3 regions of the Micromonospora sp. CNZ280 genome follow, and region 3 is predicted to be linked to each of the others. Evidence: riboswitches for the same ligand, from Rfam matches in the RefSeq annotation. Region 3 holds a riboswitch; each other region holds the start of a gene.
The links. Region 3 has a riboswitch for S-adenosylmethionine ahead of FHX32_RS29195 (ABC transporter substrate-binding protein). Riboswitches for the same ligand answer to the same signal wherever they lie in the genome.

Region 1 (5,200 bases), on a different contig from region 3:
GTGCATCCGGAGCAGGTCCGGGTCGGTCAGCACCGCGTCGTCACCGAGCGCGGCCCGCAGGTCGTCGAGCAGGGGGGATCCGGCCATGCGGGGAAGGCTACGGTCGCCCTCCGGCGATCATCAACCGCACCGGCGGCGGGTTAGATTGCCGCCATGCTGTATCTGGACCGGCCCGGCTGGCCGTGGCGGGGGCGGCTCTGGTCGCATCTGATCAGCGACGTCTCCCTCGCCGAGCTGCACGCCTTCGCCGAGATGCTGGGCGTGCCGCGCCGGGGCTTCGACCGGGACCACTACGACATCCCGGCCGAACGGTTCGCCGCGGCGGTCTGGCTGGGTGCCCGGGTGGTGCCGAGCCGGGAACTCGTCCGGCTGCTCCGCGCGGCCGGCCTGCGTCGACCGAAGCACCTGGTCAGGTCGGCTCCCGATCGGGCGCCGGCCCGGTCAGCGCGGCCAGCTCGCGAGTGAGGTTCGCCCGGGCGGCGGCCTCCCAGCGCCGGGCCAGCGGGGGCACCCGGAACAGCGCCGGCAGCGCCAGCAGCCCGGCCAGCACCCGGGCCCGTCCGGCCCGGAAGGCCGGCTCGGGCACGTGCGCGTACTCCCGGCGGACGGCGGCGGCGTACCGGTCGTACGCCGGCCGGGGCGCGGCCAGCACGGCCAGGTCGGCGTCGCAGAGCAGGGCTCCGTCGGGGTCGGCCGGGTCCACCGCGTGCCCGGCGGTGAGCAGCACCAGCCGGCGGACCTCGGCGACCGCGCCGGCCGGCAGCCCCAGCCCGGTGAGCAGCGCCCCGGCCAGCGCGGCGCTGTCCCGTTCGTTGGCGTCCCCGGCGGCGCGGGGGTCGTAGACCGCGTCGTGGCACCAGGCCGCCAGCCGGACCAGGTCCGGTCGCCCGGCGAGCGTCGCGTACCCGTCCACCACGTCCAGCACCGCGGTCAGGTGCCGCGGCGTGTGGTAGTGCCGGTGCGGCTCCCGCCACCGGGCCAGCAGTTCCTCCCCGGCCGTGGTCAGGGCCGCCCCGTCGGGTGCCCCGGCGCTCCGCGCCGCCCGCCGCCACCGGTCGATCAGTTCCGCCACCCGAACAGTCTGCCGCAGATCGCCGAAGGTGAGGATTCACCCGCGGTGGTGCGGGTAGTCCCGGCCATGCCGTTGTCCCGGTACCGGACCCGCTCGCTGCTGCGCCGGGTCGTGCTGCACCGGAGGCGGGAGGAACCCGACTTCCCGCAGGTCGAGGAAGCCACCCGGGAGCTGCGGCAGCGTGGCAAGGCCACCCTGCACGACCGGTTGCAGCGGGTTCGGCTGGCGATGGGGCTGGCGCTGCAGGCCGGGGTGGCCGCCGGGTTGTCCTGGCTGGCGGCGCACGAGCTGCTCGGCAACCCGCAGCCGGTCTTCGCGCCGATCTCCGCGGTGGGCACCCTCGCGGTCTCGGTGGGGCAGCGGTTCCGCCGGACCCTGGAGCTGATCATCGGGGTGGCGATCGGCGTCGCCCTCGGCGACCTCCTGATCTACTTCGTCGGCACCGGACCGTGGCAGCTCGGACTGGTGGTCACGCTGGCTGTCATCCTGACCGTCTTCGCCGGGGCCAGCGTGGGGATCGTCATCCAGGCCGCCGCCACCGCCGTGCTGATCGTCACGCTGACCCCGTCCACCGAGAACCTGGAGATCCCGCGGTTCGTCGACGCGTTCGTCGGCGGCGGGATCGCGCTGCTGGTGACCGCGATCCTGCTCCCGCTCAACCCGCTACGGGTGATCAACCGGGCCGCCCGGCCCGCGCTGGACCTGCTCGCCGCCCAGTTGGACGCCGCGGCCGAGGGGCTGCGCAGCCGGGACCGGGACGCGGTCCAGCGGGCGTTGGAACGGCTCCGCGACAACAAGGAGGAGCTGGCCACCTTCAGCGAAGCGATCGAGGGGGCCAAGGAGACCGTGACCCTCTCGCCGGCCCGCTGGCACCGGCGCGACGAACTCACCCACTACGCCGAGGCGGCCGACCCGATCGACCGGGCGATGCGTAACAGCGGCACGCTGATCCGCCGCGCGGTCACCCTGATCGAGGACGAGGAGTCGGTGCCCGAGCCGATGCCGGACGCGGTCAAGCACCTCGCCGAGTCGGTCCGCCTGCTCAAGCACGAGTTCGCCAACAACGAGGAGCCGGAGAAGGCCCGGGAATGCGCGCTGCGCGCGGTCAGCGAGGCCGGCCGGGCGTACGCCCAGGGGGTCGGTTTCTCCGGCAGCGTGGTGATCGCCCAGGTGCGCACCACCGCCAGTGATCTGATGGTGGCCTCCGGGATCGGCCAGGAGGACGCGAACCGGTTGATCCGGCAGTCCTTCGGCGACCTGGAGCGGCCCACCGGCGAGAGCGCGCCGGAGACCGCCCCGAAGCCGCCGACCGCCCCGCCGGTGGGCTGAACCCGCCGGGTGCCGATCCCGGCGCGGCCGGTCAGTCGAGGGCGGCCAGCGCGGCGAGCAGCGTGTCCACGTGCTCGGCGGTGCTGCCCAGGCCGATGCTGGCGCGCAGCGCGGTCGGCGGAAGGTCGCGCCGGCCGCTGCGGTTCGCCGCCTCGGTGAGCAGCCGGCGGGCCAGCGGGTGGGCGCAGAACAGGCCGTCCCGGACGCCGATGGCGTGCTCGCGGGCCAGTTCCGCCGCCACCGCCGACGAGTCCCGGCCGGCCACCACGAACGACACGATGCCCACCCGGGGCGCGTCCGGGCCGAAGGTGCGCAGCTCCACCACGTGCGGCAGGGCGGCGATCCCGTCCCGGAGCCGGGCCAGCAGCTCCTGCTCGCGGTCGTGCAGCGCGGCCCGGTCGGCGCCGTCGAGCGCCGCGCAGACCGCCGCCAGCGCCACCGCGCCGAGCAGGTTCGGGGTGCCCGCCTCGTGCCGCGCCGGGCCGGTCGCCCACCGTACGTCGTGGGTGGCCGCCCCGACGTGGCTGGTCGCGCCCCCGCCCGCCAGGTACGGCGATGCGGCGTCCAGCCAGTCGGCCCGGCCGATCAGCACCCCGGCGCCGAACGGCGCGTACAGCTTGTGCCCGGAGACGGCCAGGTAGTCCACGTCGAGGGCGAGCAGGTCGACCGGGGTGTGCGGGGCGAGCTGCGCGGCGTCCACCGCGATCCGGGCGTGGTGCCGCCGGGCCACCCGGGCCAGTTCGGCCACCGGCCAGCGTTCCCCGGTCACGTTGCTCGCCCCGGTCACCGCGACCAGCACCGGTACGCCGGGACTGGCGTCGCGGCGCAGCTCGCCGAGGGCGGCGTCCAGCGCGCGTACCGCCTCGCCCGGAGAGCCGGGCACCGGCAGCCGGACCGAGCCGCGCGGCCAGGGCAGCAGGTTGGCGTGGTGCTCGGCGGCGAAGGAGACCACCGTGGTGCCGGCCGGCAGCGCCCGGGCCAGCAGGTTCAGCGCGTCGGTGGTGTTGCGGGTGAAGACCACGTGGTCGTCGGCGCGGGCGCCGAAGAAGTCGCCGACGGTCTGCCGGGCCCGCTCGTAGGCGAGCGTGCAGCGCCGCGACAGCGCCCCGGCGCCGCGGTGCACGCTGGCGTACCAGGGCAGCAGCTCGGCCACCGCGTCGGCCGCGGCCCGCGCGCACGGCGCGGTGGCCGCGTAGTCCAGGTTGATCTCGCCGGGCACGCCGAGCACGTCGAGCCCGGCCGGGGGCGCGGTGCGGGCGCGGTGCGACGGGGGTACGAGGGTGATGGTCATGGCACGACCTCCGGGTCCAGGGACCCCGGGGCGGGCGCAGGGCGGGGTCCGCGCTTGCCCGGCGCGCGGATCGGGCCGGGCCCGGTCATCACCCGGGGCACCCCACCGCGAACCTCGACGAGGGTTGCCGGCCAGCAAGCCGGGGCTTGACGCTGGCACTCGTGACCTGACCGCAGCATAGCGGCCGCCGATGCGACCGGAACAGCGGGCCGGGGGTGACTACGCTGACCGCATGGCCGACACCCCGCCCGGCGGTCCCCGACCGCCGTCGCCCACCGCGCCCGCCGTCGCCGTCGTGCCCGCCGGCGCTCCCGCGATGCCGGGCCGCCGGCTGGGCTGGCGGCGGATCCTCGTGCTGGTCGGGGTGTTCCTGCTGATCACCGCCTGCGCGATCTACATGGTGTCGGTGCTGAACGACGAACTCGGCATCGAGGCGTTGCTGATCGGCGTGGCCGCGGCGATCCTGCCGGTCCCGGTGCTGGTGGCCTGCTTCCTCTGGCTCGACCGGTACGAACCGGAACCGCTCAAGTACCTGGTCTTCTGCTTCGCCTGGGGTGCGTTCGTCTCCACCGCCGCCTCACTGGAGGTCAACGGGTTCGCGGCCGGCGTGTTCGCCGAGATGGGCCTGCCGACCGCGCTCACCGCGGTGCTGGTGGCGCCGTTCATCGAGGAGTTGACCAAGGCGCTCGGGCCGATCCTGCTGCTGGTGTTCCGGCGCCGGGAGTGGTCCGGCATCACCGACGGCCTGGTCTACTGCGGGCTCTCCGCGGTCGGCTTCGCCATGGTGGAGAACATCCTCTACCTGGGCGGCTACGGCTACGCGTCGGGCGTGGACCGGTACGGCCCGGCGACCGGCGCGCAGCAGGTGATCGCGATCTTCATCGTCCGGATCCTGCTCTTCGGCTTCGCCCACCCGCTGTTCACCTCGATGACCGGGGTCGGCCTGGGCATCGCCGCCCGGACGGCGGACCGGCGGGTCCGGTTCCTCGCCCCGGTTGCCGGCCTGCTGCTGGCGATGATGCTGCACGGCACCTGGAACCTGCTGCCGACCCTCACCCAGGCCACCGGCCAGGCACTGATCATGCTGTACGGCTTCATCGGCGTGATGGTGCCGATCTTCTTCGGCATGGTCGGGCTGGCGGTGTGGCTGCGTGCCTGGGAGGGGCGGCTCACCGAGCGCACCCTGCCCGACTACGTCCGGGCCGGCTGGCTCACCCCGCCCGAGGTGGCCGCGCTGAGCAGTCTCGGGCGCCGGCACGCGGCCCGGGTGTGGGCCCGCCGGGTGGGCGGCGACGCCGGGGTGAAGGCGATGCGCGGCTACCAGTTCGCGGCGACCCGGTTGGCGCTGCTGCGCGACGGGGCGCTGCGTGGGCTGGACCGCCGGCCGGTGGACAGGGAACGGACGGCACGGGAGGAACGGGAGCTGCTGGACGCGATCACCGCGTACCGCTCGTTCTTCGTGGGGAGGGATCCGCAGGCGCCGGCCGGGATCTGGGACGGGCAGCGCT
Region 2 (5,200 bases), on a different contig from region 3:
TTCCAGGCGCTGACCCCGACCCGGCCGGTGTTGCCCAGGTCGATCGGCCCGTCCAGCTCCACGACCTGCGGCGGCTGGCCGGCGGCCGGGGCCACCTCCAGGCGCTCGCCGTTGGTCGCGACCACCGTGGAGTCGGTGACCAGGTTGCGCCAGAGCAGGGCGGCGCCGGCCCGCTCGCCCGGTTGCAGGACCAGCGGCCGGGGCGGGTCGTCGAAGCCCGAGGTGATGCCCTTCGCCCCCTCGACCACCTGGACCGGGATCGGCGTGCCGTCGTTGTCGAGCAGCCGCAGGGCCGGGTAGCCGTGCAGCGGGTACGCCGCCGTACCGCAGTTGACCAGCTCCACCCCGAGCGCGCGCAGCCCCATCGCGGCGTCGGTCCCGAGGGCCCGGACCCGGACGCCCGACTCCGGGCATGCGGCTGGGCCGTCCCCGGCCGCCGTCGGGCTCGCCCCGACCGCGCCGGACGCGGCCGGCCCGTCCCCGCCCATCCCGGCGTGGCCGCCGGTGCAGGCGCCGAGCAGTAGCGCGGCGGCGATCGGCGGGCCGAGAAGCGCGTGGCGGCGGCGCGCCACCGGTCGGAATGCCATCCGCCGATCCTCGCACCCACCCACTCCCGCCCCGCATGCCCGTCCCGCGTTGCCATCCGGCTCGCGCGTCCCGGGCGGCCACCCTGCCCGCATCCTGGGTTGCTGTTCTGCTCGCGCGTCCCGCGTTGCCGGCGCTCGTTTCGGGTTGCCGCCCGGCCTGGGCCTCCTGGGTTGCTGTTCTGCCGGCACGTCATGGGTTGCCGCCTGGCCGGGCCGGCCCGAGGCGGGGGAGGTCAGTCGGCGGCTGGCGGGGTGGAGGGCGGGGCGGTCAGGACCGCGTCGAGCAGGCCGGGGTAGAGGCGGTCCAGCTCCTCGCGGCGCAGCCGGACGAAGCGGCTGGTGCCGGCGACCCGGGTGCGGGTCAGCCCGGCCTCGCGCAGCACCTTGAGGTGGTGGCTGCGGGTGGCCTTGGAGACGCCGAACTCGAAGGTGCCGCAGGCGTACTCGCCGCCGCCCTCGGCGAGCGCGCGGACGATCTGGAGCCGGACATCGTCGGCCAACGCGGCCAGTACGGCGGTGACCGGAACGTCGCGCAACTCGGGTTCGTGCAGCTCCATGTGACCAGTGTAACCGTTGTTCGACTTTCGTCGAACATCGCCCTAGGGTCGGTGGCGTTGGTTCGAAGATACTCGAACATAGGAGTTGTGGATGCGCTCTCGGGCCGCCGCCTTCCCCCTGCTCGCCGTGCTGAGCTGGGGCGTGATGTTCCCCGTCCTGGCCAGCGCACTGGTCCGGGTCGACGCGCTCAACCTGACCACCGCCCGGTACGTCCTGGCCACCGCGATCCTGGTCGCTCTGCTGCTGTTCCGCGAGGGCGCCGGCGCGCTGCGGCCCGCTGGCCGGGCCACCGAGGTCGTGGCGCTCGGCGTCCTCGGGTTCGCCGGCTTCAACCTGCTGATCAACCTGGCGCTCGGGCAGGCCGCCCCGCAGCAGATCGCGCTCTTCGCCGCCACCATCCCGCTGGTCACCCAGCTGGTCCGCTGGGCGCGCGACGGCGTACGCCCGCGCCCGGCGCTCTTCGCGCTCTCCCTGGTGGCGCTGGTCGGCATCGGTCTGGTGCTCACCCGGGGCCGGCTGGACGGCCTCGGTGAGTTCGGCGTGGGCGCGCTGCTGACGACCGGCGCGGTGCTCGGCTGGGCGGTCTACACGCACGGCGGGAGCCGGTTCGGCGAGTGGTCGCCGCTGCGGTACACCACGCTGACCTCGCTCGCCGGCACGGCCGCCATGCTGGCCGCGAGCGTGCTGGCCGACCTGGCCGGCTGGCAGCACGCGCCGGCCGTCGCCGACCTCGTCGCGGTCGCCCCGCAGCTGGCGTACGCCGTCATCGTGGCCGCGGTGGTCGCGGTGCTGGCCTGGAACACCGGCGTGCAGCGGCTCGGTGCGGCCAACGCGGCGCTGTTCATGAACCTGGTTCCGGTGACCACGTTCGCGGTGCAGATCGCCCGCGGCTACCGGCCCGGCGCGGTGGAACTGGTCGGCGTGGCGCTCACCATCGCCGCCCTGGTCGCCGCCAACCTGGCCACCCGGCCGCGCCGCGCCACCCGGCCGCGCCCGGCCAACCACGCCGAGGCGGTGGCCGTCGCCGACCCGGTGGCGGTGGTCGACCCGGTCGCCGTGGTCGGCCGGTAGGGGCCCGCTCACACCGTGGGAACCCGGCAGAGGTACGCCGGGGGGAGTGCATAGACTCGGCGGCACAACTGCATACCTCATCCAGAGGGGCTGAGGGATACGGCCCGACGACGCCCCGGCAACCACCCCGCGCGCTCACCGCTGAGCGACCGGCGGGGCAGGTGCCAATTCCGTCCCCGCCGCAGAGTGCGATGCGGGGAAAGATGAGAGGACTCCTCGACATGACGTCGACGCTCGCCGCCTCCGGCATCGACACCGCCGCCAGCCCCGCCCGCGCCCTGGTCTGCCGCGCCTGCTCGGCCCGCTATCCGCTCGCCGCCCAGCACGCCTGTTACGAGTGCTTCGGCCCGCTGGAGGTCGACTACGACATCGCCGAGCTGGCCAAGGTCACCCGTGAGCAGATCGAGGCCGGCCCGGCCAACCTCTGGCGGTACGCGGCGCTATTGCCGGCCGGCCAGGACCCGGCGGCCCGGGTGACCCTCGACCCGGGGCTCACCCCGCTGGTCGCTGCCCCGCAGCTCGCCGCCGAGCTGGGCATCACCGCGCCGCTCTGGGTCAAGGACGACAGCGCCAACCCGACCCACTCGTTCAAGGACCGGGTGGTGTCGGTGGCGCTGACCGCCGCCCGGGCGCTCGGCTTCGCCCGGTTCGCCTGCGCCTCGACCGGCAACCTGGCCAACTCGGTCGCCGCGCACGCGGCCCGGGTCGGCGCGCCGTCGGTGGTCTTCATCCCCAGCGACCTGGAGCAGGGCAAGGTGGTCACCACCGCCGTCTACGGCGGCGACCTGGTCGCCATCGACGGCTCGTACGACGACGTGAACCGGCTCTGCGGCGAGCTGGTGGAGACCGACGAGTTCGAGGACACCGCGTTCGTCAACGTGAACGTGCGCCCCTACTACGCCGAGGGTTCCAAGACGCTCGGCTACGAGGTGGCCGAGCAGCTCGGCTGGCGGATCCCCGCCCAGGTGGTGATCCCGATGGCCAGCGGCGAGCTGCTCACCAAGATCGACAAGGCGTTCGCCGAACTGGTCGAGATCGGCCTGGTCGAGGCGCCGGCCGGCGGCTGGAAGGTGTTCGGCGCCCAGTCGGCCGGCTGCAACCCGATCGCCACCGCGCTGCACGCCGGCACCGACACCATCACCCCGGTCAAGCCGACCGGCATCGCCAAGTCGCTGAACATCGGCGACCCGGCGGCCGGCCTCTACGCGCTGGAGGCGGTGCGGCGCACCGGCGGCTGGATGGAGTACGCCGCCGACGACGAGATCCGCGCCGGCATCCGGCTGCTCGCCCGGACCACCGGGGTGTTCGCCGAGACCGCCGGCGGGGTGACCGTGGCGGTGCTGCGCAAGCTGGTCGAGTCGGGGCGGCTCGACCCGGCCGCGGAGACCGTGGTCTTCAACACCGGCGAGGGGCTGAAGACGCTGGACGCGGTGGCCGGCCAGGTCGGCCCGACCCACCGGATCAAGCCGTCGCTGCGCGCCGCCCGCGACGCCGGCCTGCTCGGCTGATCCGAGATCCACACGACATCCCGGAAACAGCGGTCTCCGGCCCGGTCGGACACCGCCGTTTCCGGAGAACGGAGTGGGTCGACCCGGCGCGCGGAGCCCCGACTCGGCCGCTCACGCGAGGCGGGATCACCCGGACGGGGGATGCGGCCGATCCGCCGGGTAACGGGCTTTTCGCTCTGGGTGCGGAAAACCTGCCGTCGGGGACTTGACGGTAGGAACCGGACGGCGCAAGATGCTCCGTGCGGGAGGGCGTATCGCCGAAAGACTTGCGAGTCCTTACGACCCAACGCCGGCGGCGTTGTGCGAGCGTCCCTCCCGACCAACCTCCCGATCGGGCCGGCGAAATTCGCTGGCCCGATCGTCGTTGCGGGGCGCACCCTCGCTGCATGAGCATCACGATCGCGCCGATCGCGGCCACCGACCAGGCCGCGATCGACGCGGCGTACCGGGTCGGAGCCGCGGCCAACGACGCCGACCTGCCCGACTTTCCGCCGTTCTGCCGGCGGCGGTTCGAGGCCGCCGTCCGGCACCCGATGCCGGGCACCGCCGCCCTCTGGGCGCTGGCCCGACTGGACGGCGAACCGGCCGGCTACCTCGCCCTCGACCTGCCCCAACTGGACAACACCGACAACGCCACCGCCGACCTGATCGTGCACCCGGCGTACCGGCGGCGCGGCGTCGGCCGGGCGTTGCACGAGCACGGCGTACGCCTGCTGCGCGAGCGGGGCCGCAAGCGGGTGGTCGGGATGGCGGTCGCCGCCCTGCCCGGCGGTCCGTCCCGCCCGGGGGCCGGGGCGGCGTTCGCCGCCGCACTGGGCGCGCAGCCGGCGCTCCTCGAGGTCCGGCGCCGGCTCGACACCACCCGGCTCGACCGGGCCGGGCTGGACGCGCTGCTCGCCGAGGCCAGGGGCGGCGCCACGGGCTACCGGACGGTCCAGTGGCGCGGCGGGACGCCGGCGGAGCATCTCGCCGACATCGCCTACCTGGACGGCCGGCTGATGACCGACTCACCCATCGGCGACCTGCACTGGGAGGCGGAGCGGGTGGACGCCGAACGGGTCCGGGGCACCGAGCGGGCACTGGACGCCCGCGGCCGGCGGCGCTAACACACGGCGGTACGCCACGAGGAGTCCGGACGGCTGGTCGCCTGGACGCTGCTCGACGTCGGCGCGTCCGCCGACTGGCACGCGTTCCAGCAGATCACCATCGTCGACCCGGAGCACCGCGGTCACCGGCTCGGCCTGCTCACCAAGATCGAGAACCTGCGCCACCTGCTGGCCCACGAGCCGGCGGTGCGCGCCATCGACACCTTCAACGCGGCTGAGAACGCGCACATGGTGCGGATCAACGAACAGCTCGGCTTCCGCCCGGTCGACGGCTGGACCGACTGGCAGCTCGCCCTCTGATCCATCGCCGGCGGCGGCGGGCGGAGGCTCAGGGCTGTTGGTGGGCGACCTCCAGGTTGACGAAGCGGAG
Region 3 (5,200 bases):
TCAGCCAGGTCGGCGGCGTCACGCTCGTCGTTCTTCACCCGCCGATACGCAAAACCCTTCACCCCCAACGGGTGAGCCAGGTGCACCGTGGCGCCGGCGTCGGCGAGGACGTCCGCGGCCCAGTACCAGCCATAGGTGGCCTCCAGCACCACCTCCGGAGCCTCGCCCCACAAGCCAACCTGGGCGGCGAACTCCACCGGGTCGCTGGCGATACGCACCACCGGCCCGATCCGCTCACCGTCCGGCCTCATCCGCACGATCACACTGCGCCGCCGGTGCAGATCTATCCCCACATACTGCCGGCCGTCATACTCGTCCACAGGGGCCTCCTTCGTCGTGGTACGTCGTGACAACCCCAGGGAAACCCCTGACCAGGGTGACTGTCACGAGGAGCGGAGGCCCCGCTCCTTCATCGCATCAAAAAACATTACATGATTCTGAATCCACCCGAGGTGAGGTTCCCCCCGGGATGTGGACACCGGGTTATGCCGCGATCTGTTGCAGCGTAGTCGGTTGCAGGGTTTGTTCGTAGTTGGCGGGGCTGAGGTAGCCGAGTGCGGAGTGGCGGCGTCGGTGGTTGTAGAAGGCGATCCAGCGGAAGACGTCGCGGCGGGCGTCGGCTTCGCTGGTCCAGGTGCGGCGGTCGACGTCGAGTTCCCGCTTGAGGGTGGCGAAGAACGCCTCGGCCAGGGCGTTGTCATACGACGAGCCGGTGCGCCCCATCGAGCGGCGGACACCGTGGCGGCGGCAGGCGTCGGCGAAGTCGCCGCTGCCGTATTGGGCGCCCCTGTCCGAGTGGAAGATCACGCCGTCGACCCGGCCGCCGCGGGCGGCGACCGCGGCGTCCAGGGCGTCGATGACCAGGCCGGTGCGCATGTGGATGTTGATCGACCAGCCGATCAGCCGTCGGGTGGCGATGTCGATGACCGTGGCCAGATACAACCAGCCGGCACCGACGCGCAGGTAGGTGATGTCGCCGCACCACCGCTGGTCCGGTGCGGTGGCGGTGAAGTCCCGGCCGATCAGGTCCGGCGCCGGCGGGACGGCAGGATCCGGGATCGTGGTCCGTTTGCGGCGGCGCAGGTGCCGACCCACGACATCCCGTTGCCGCATGATCCGCTCGACCCGTTTGCGGTTGACCCGCACACCCCGCTCGTGCAGCTCGACGGTCACCCGAGGGGATCCGTAGGTGCCACCGGAGTCGGCGTGAATCCTGGTGATTTGCTCGGCGAGGGCATCCTCGTCGGCGGCGCGAGCCTGCCGGGCCGGCTCGCTTGCCGTCCAGCGGTAGAACCCGGAGCGGGACACCGCCAGGATCCGGCACAGCCGCTTGACGCCGAACGTGGCACGGTGGGCGGAGATGAACCGGAAGCGGCTGGTCACCGATCCATCTCCTTCGCGAAATAGGCGGCTGCCTTGCGCAGGATCTCCTTCTCCTGCCGCAACTCCGCGTTCTCACGCCGCAGGCGGGCGATCTCGGCGTCCTTGTCGGCCACCGACAGCCCGTCCCCACCCGAGACGGGCTCGGCGGCCTTGGTCTGGCGTTCGGCGGCGCGGACCCAGTTGCGCAGCGTCTCGTGACTCATCCCGAGCTCACGCGCCACCTGGTTGATAGGCCGCTGCGACGAACGGACCAGGTCAACCGCGTCACGCCGGAACTCTTCCGTGTACTTCGATGGACGCCCCAACGGGACACCCCTTCCTCTGGACCAACATCCAGTCTCAGGGTGTCCACATCTCAGGGGGAAGCCCAAGGATCTGGTAGAACTGAAAGAACTGGTTGAAAAATACGGTAAGAATCACCGGATTGAGGGAGAAGTCCAAGGAACGGGAACCAAGAGCAGGGTTTTCTACATGTACTTCTACAGGGAGAGCGACGACCTGCCACGAGACTGGCAGCCTGATGAAAGTTACCTGAATACGGATCGACTAGAGCACCACAAAAACGATCTCATCGCATCAATAACCTGGTCGGACGCCGACCCGGAGAAGAAATACCACAGTTACAACAAAAGCAAGGAAGGGAAGATCCTGAAGCGCATGTATTTTATTGAGGATCGGCTCGTTCAGTGACGCTGACCCAACCGGTCGCGGTCGCGACGGCTCCCCTGATCCTGACCAGCTCCCGCCCGGGCGGCTCGGATCAGTCGCGCCGCCGGATGCGGCATGGGAAATCGTAGGACCCGGTCCGAGCGGATCGGCCGACCAGGAGCGCATGGGCAAGTCGGACAGCAGCCAGACCAGCCGGGCGGCGTCGTAGCCGGTGTCGCAAGATCCGGATGTCCGGGTCACCGGGCCGCCACAGCAGCGTCCGCACCTCCTCCCACGGGAAGTCGGGCAGCTCGATGCTGCCCGAACGCCGTCGGCTGCGCTGATGCGCTCCACGTGGTCGCCTGGGCCACCGACGCCGCCGACCGGGTCCGCCGCCAGGCATGGAAGAAGGCTGTGCCTCAGCTCGGCTCCGGATCTTGTTAGGTTTGGCTCGTGATCGACACTGGTGCAGCAGTCGAGTGGGTGATCGCGCACGGTGACGAGCCAGACGGGCACCGACTGGCGACGGTGCTGACCGGGGTGTGGCCAACGCCGCTGGACGTGGCGGACGCGTTGTTCGCCGACCAGTCGCCCGAGGGTGGTTTCCCCGCACCCTGGTCGACCGGTGCCCCCTCCGTGGCGGCAACGTGCGAACGGCTCGCCCAGATCATCGAGTTGGACCTGCAGTACAGCTCACGGGTTGACCGGTGCGTCGATGGGCTCGCCGCGCTGGTCGCGCCAGACGGCACGGTGCGCTCGGCGGTGGATGCTGGACGCCTACCGTCGCCGGACCCACTCCACCTACCTGCCAACGTCGGCTGGTGCCTGGCGGTCCTGGACCGACCCGAGGCGGCCGGCCGGGCCGCCCGGGCGGTGCGCGAGGGCGTCGAGGCCTCAGGTGCCTGGCCATCGTGCCTCACCACCACCTGGCTCGCCGCCGCCCTGCTGTGGGCGGTGGGGCTGCGTGCGGACGCGGACCAAGGGCTGGACATCCTGGCGCGGCGGCTGCTCGACGCGCCGCCGGCCGACGTCGCCCGCGCCGGATGGGCACTGCGGACGGCGTTGCTGCCCCCGGACCATCCGGTGTTTCCCGCTGTGGTCCGGCGGCTCACCGCCACGCAGCGTCCGGACGGCTCGTGGCCGGTCGACGGTCCACGCGCCGAGCAGGTGGCGGTCGCCATCACCGCGATAGCCGCCGTCGCCGGCCTGGTGTGAACCCGCGGTACGGCGGCACGTGAGGGTGGTCATAACGGCTGGACGGCGCACCGTCACGCCCTGCTAGCCTCGGCGTCAGGTCATGAGCGCCAGCGTCAAGCCCCGGCTTGCTGGCCGGCAACCCTCGTCCACGTAGGGGTGCCCCGGGTGAGGACCAGGCACCGGAGCAGGCTCCGGTGCAAGCGTGGCCTGGACCCAGGTCAAGCACCGGCCTGGAGGAGAGCTGTGTCCGTTCGCATCGACGCCCCACTGCCGGCCCTGACCCGGCGCCGCCACGTCGACATGATGCGGATCTGCAGCGCCGCGTGTAGCTGACCGCGCCGCTTCCCTTCCCTCGGATTTACCCCAGCGGTACGCCCACCGGGCGCACCGTCGGCGTTGCACGCCCGTGCGCGTCGCCCGCACCACCTCGGAGACTCCTGTGCGATTCACGTCTGCCTTGACCCGGGCCGCTGCCCTCACCGTCGCCGCCGTCCTCGGCACCACCGCGCTCACCGCCTGCGGTGACGACGCCGCCGGCGCGGCCGACAACCCCTACAACCTGCTTCAGCCCGGCGTGCTGCGCGCCGGCACGCTCACCGACGCACCGCCGAACGTCTACCTGAAGGACGGGACGTTCACCGGCTTCGACAACGACCTGCTGGTCGCGGCCGCGGCCAAGGTCGGCCTGAAGGTGGAGTTCGTCGGCACCGACTTCTCCGCGCTGCTGTCGCAGGTCGCCAACCGCAAGTTCGACGTTGGCAGTTCCTCGATCACCATCACCGAGGCACGGAAGAAGACCGTCGACTTCGGCAACGGCTACGACTTCGGCTACTTCGGACTCGACGTCCCGACCGGCTCCACCATCACCAGCTTCGACCAGCTCAAGGGCAAGCGCGTGGTCGTCGTGCAGGGCACCGTCCAAGACGACTACGCCACCCGCGAGGGCCTCAACCCGGTCCGCGTGCCGGACTACAACGGCGCGATCAACCAGCTCAAGGCCGGCACCGCGGACGCCTGGATCGCCCCCGCCGAGATCGGCGAGAAGTCGGCGGCCGAGAGCGGCGGCAAGATCAGCGTGGCGGCCAAGGAGCTCAGCCCGGCCCCGACCGCGTACGCCTTCGCCAAGGAGAACGACGCGCTGCGCGAGGCCCTGGACAAGGCGCTCGACCAGGTGATCGCCGACGGCACCTGGGCGCGGCTGCAGGAGCAGTACTACCCGGGTCGGCCGATCCCCGTCGAATTCAAGCCGGGTAGCGGCACGGTCGCGGTCGGCTGACAAGTACGGGCCCCTTCGCAATGCCTGGCGAGCTGGAAGGGCCCCTCTTAACAGGACGAACGAGCGAGCGGGGCGGTAGGAGAAGCGAACGATGGATCCGTTGAGCACGTTGTGGGAGACCTTCTTCGACTGGGACTCCATGCGCGAGGCGCTGCCCGAGATGCTGACCGTCGGGCTGCCCAACACGCTGATCCTGGCGGTCTCCGCCGCCCTGCTCGGCTCGGTGCTGGGCATGCTGCTGGCGGTCGCCGGCATCTCGCGTACCCGCTGGTTGCGCTGGCCGGCCCGCGTCTACACCGACGTGTTCCGCGGCCTGCCGGCGGCGGCGACGATCCTGCTGATCGGCGTCGGCCTCGCGCCGCTCGGCATGGAGATCTGGGGCCCGAACCCCTACCCGCTCGGGATCCTCGCGCTGTCGCTGATCGCGGCGGCGTACATCGGGGAGATCTTCCGCTCTGGCATCCAGTCCGTGGAGGCCGCGCAACTGGAGGGTGCCCGCGCCCTCGGCTTCTCCTGGGGTGAGGCGATGCGGGTCGTCATCATCCCGCAGGGCGTGCGTCGCGTGCTGCCAGCGTGGGTGAACCAGCTGATCGCGCTGATCAAGGACTCCAGCCTGGTGTACTTCCTGGGCCTGCTGGCCAGCCAGCGGGAGCTGTTCCGGATCGGGCAGGACTACGCGGCGAACACCGGTAACCA

Region 1: linked by a shared signal. The riboswitch ahead of FHX32_RS07155 (aminotransferase class V-fold PLP-dependent enzyme) and the one ahead of FHX32_RS29195 (ABC transporter substrate-binding protein) in region 3 are both predicted to bind S-adenosylmethionine.
Region 2: linked by a shared signal. The riboswitch ahead of thrC (threonine synthase) and the one ahead of FHX32_RS29195 (ABC transporter substrate-binding protein) in region 3 are both predicted to bind S-adenosylmethionine.

The regions. Positions count from the first base shown of each region.
Region 1 is NZ_JAAOYP010000001.1:1,504,441-1,509,640, reverse strand. Features, by position in the region: gene FHX32_RS07175 (FAD-linked oxidase C-terminal domain-containing protein) at 1-87, opposite strand, end outside; gene FHX32_RS07170 (DUF4031 domain-containing protein) at 154-465, shown strand; gene FHX32_RS07165 (HD domain-containing protein) at 410-1,072, opposite strand; gene FHX32_RS07160 (FUSC family protein) at 1,118-2,401, shown strand; gene FHX32_RS07155 (aminotransferase class V-fold PLP-dependent enzyme) at 2,433-3,692, opposite strand; SAM riboswitch class IV at 3,738-3,859, opposite strand; gene FHX32_RS07150 (PrsW family intramembrane metalloprotease) at 3,883-5,200, shown strand, end outside.
Region 2 is NZ_JAAOYP010000001.1:1,523,686-1,528,885, reverse strand. Features, by position in the region: gene FHX32_RS07255 (DUF4232 domain-containing protein) at 1-587, opposite strand, end outside; gene FHX32_RS07250 (metalloregulator ArsR/SmtB family transcription factor) at 821-1,144, opposite strand; gene FHX32_RS07245 (DMT family transporter) at 1,236-2,216, shown strand; SAM riboswitch class I at 2,291-2,426, shown strand; gene thrC (threonine synthase) at 2,438-3,724, shown strand; partial or broken gene FHX32_RS07235 (GNAT family N-acetyltransferase) at 4,111-5,130, shown strand; gene FHX32_RS07230 (hypothetical protein) at 5,159-5,200, opposite strand, start outside.
Region 3 is NZ_JAAOYP010000004.1:439,653-444,852, forward strand. Features, by position in the region: gene FHX32_RS29170 (IS110 family RNA-guided transposase) at 1-320, opposite strand, end outside; one part of gene FHX32_RS29175 (IS3 family transposase) at 484-1,457, opposite strand; one part of gene FHX32_RS29175 (IS3 family transposase) at 1,457-1,688, opposite strand; gene FHX32_RS29180 (hypothetical protein) at 1,666-2,073, shown strand; gene FHX32_RS29185 (transposase) at 2,167-2,475, shown strand; gene FHX32_RS29190 (prenyltransferase/squalene oxidase repeat-containing protein) at 2,485-3,246, shown strand; SAM riboswitch class IV at 3,325-3,437, shown strand; gene FHX32_RS29195 (ABC transporter substrate-binding protein) at 3,668-4,504, shown strand; gene FHX32_RS29200 (amino acid ABC transporter permease) at 4,596-5,200, shown strand, end outside.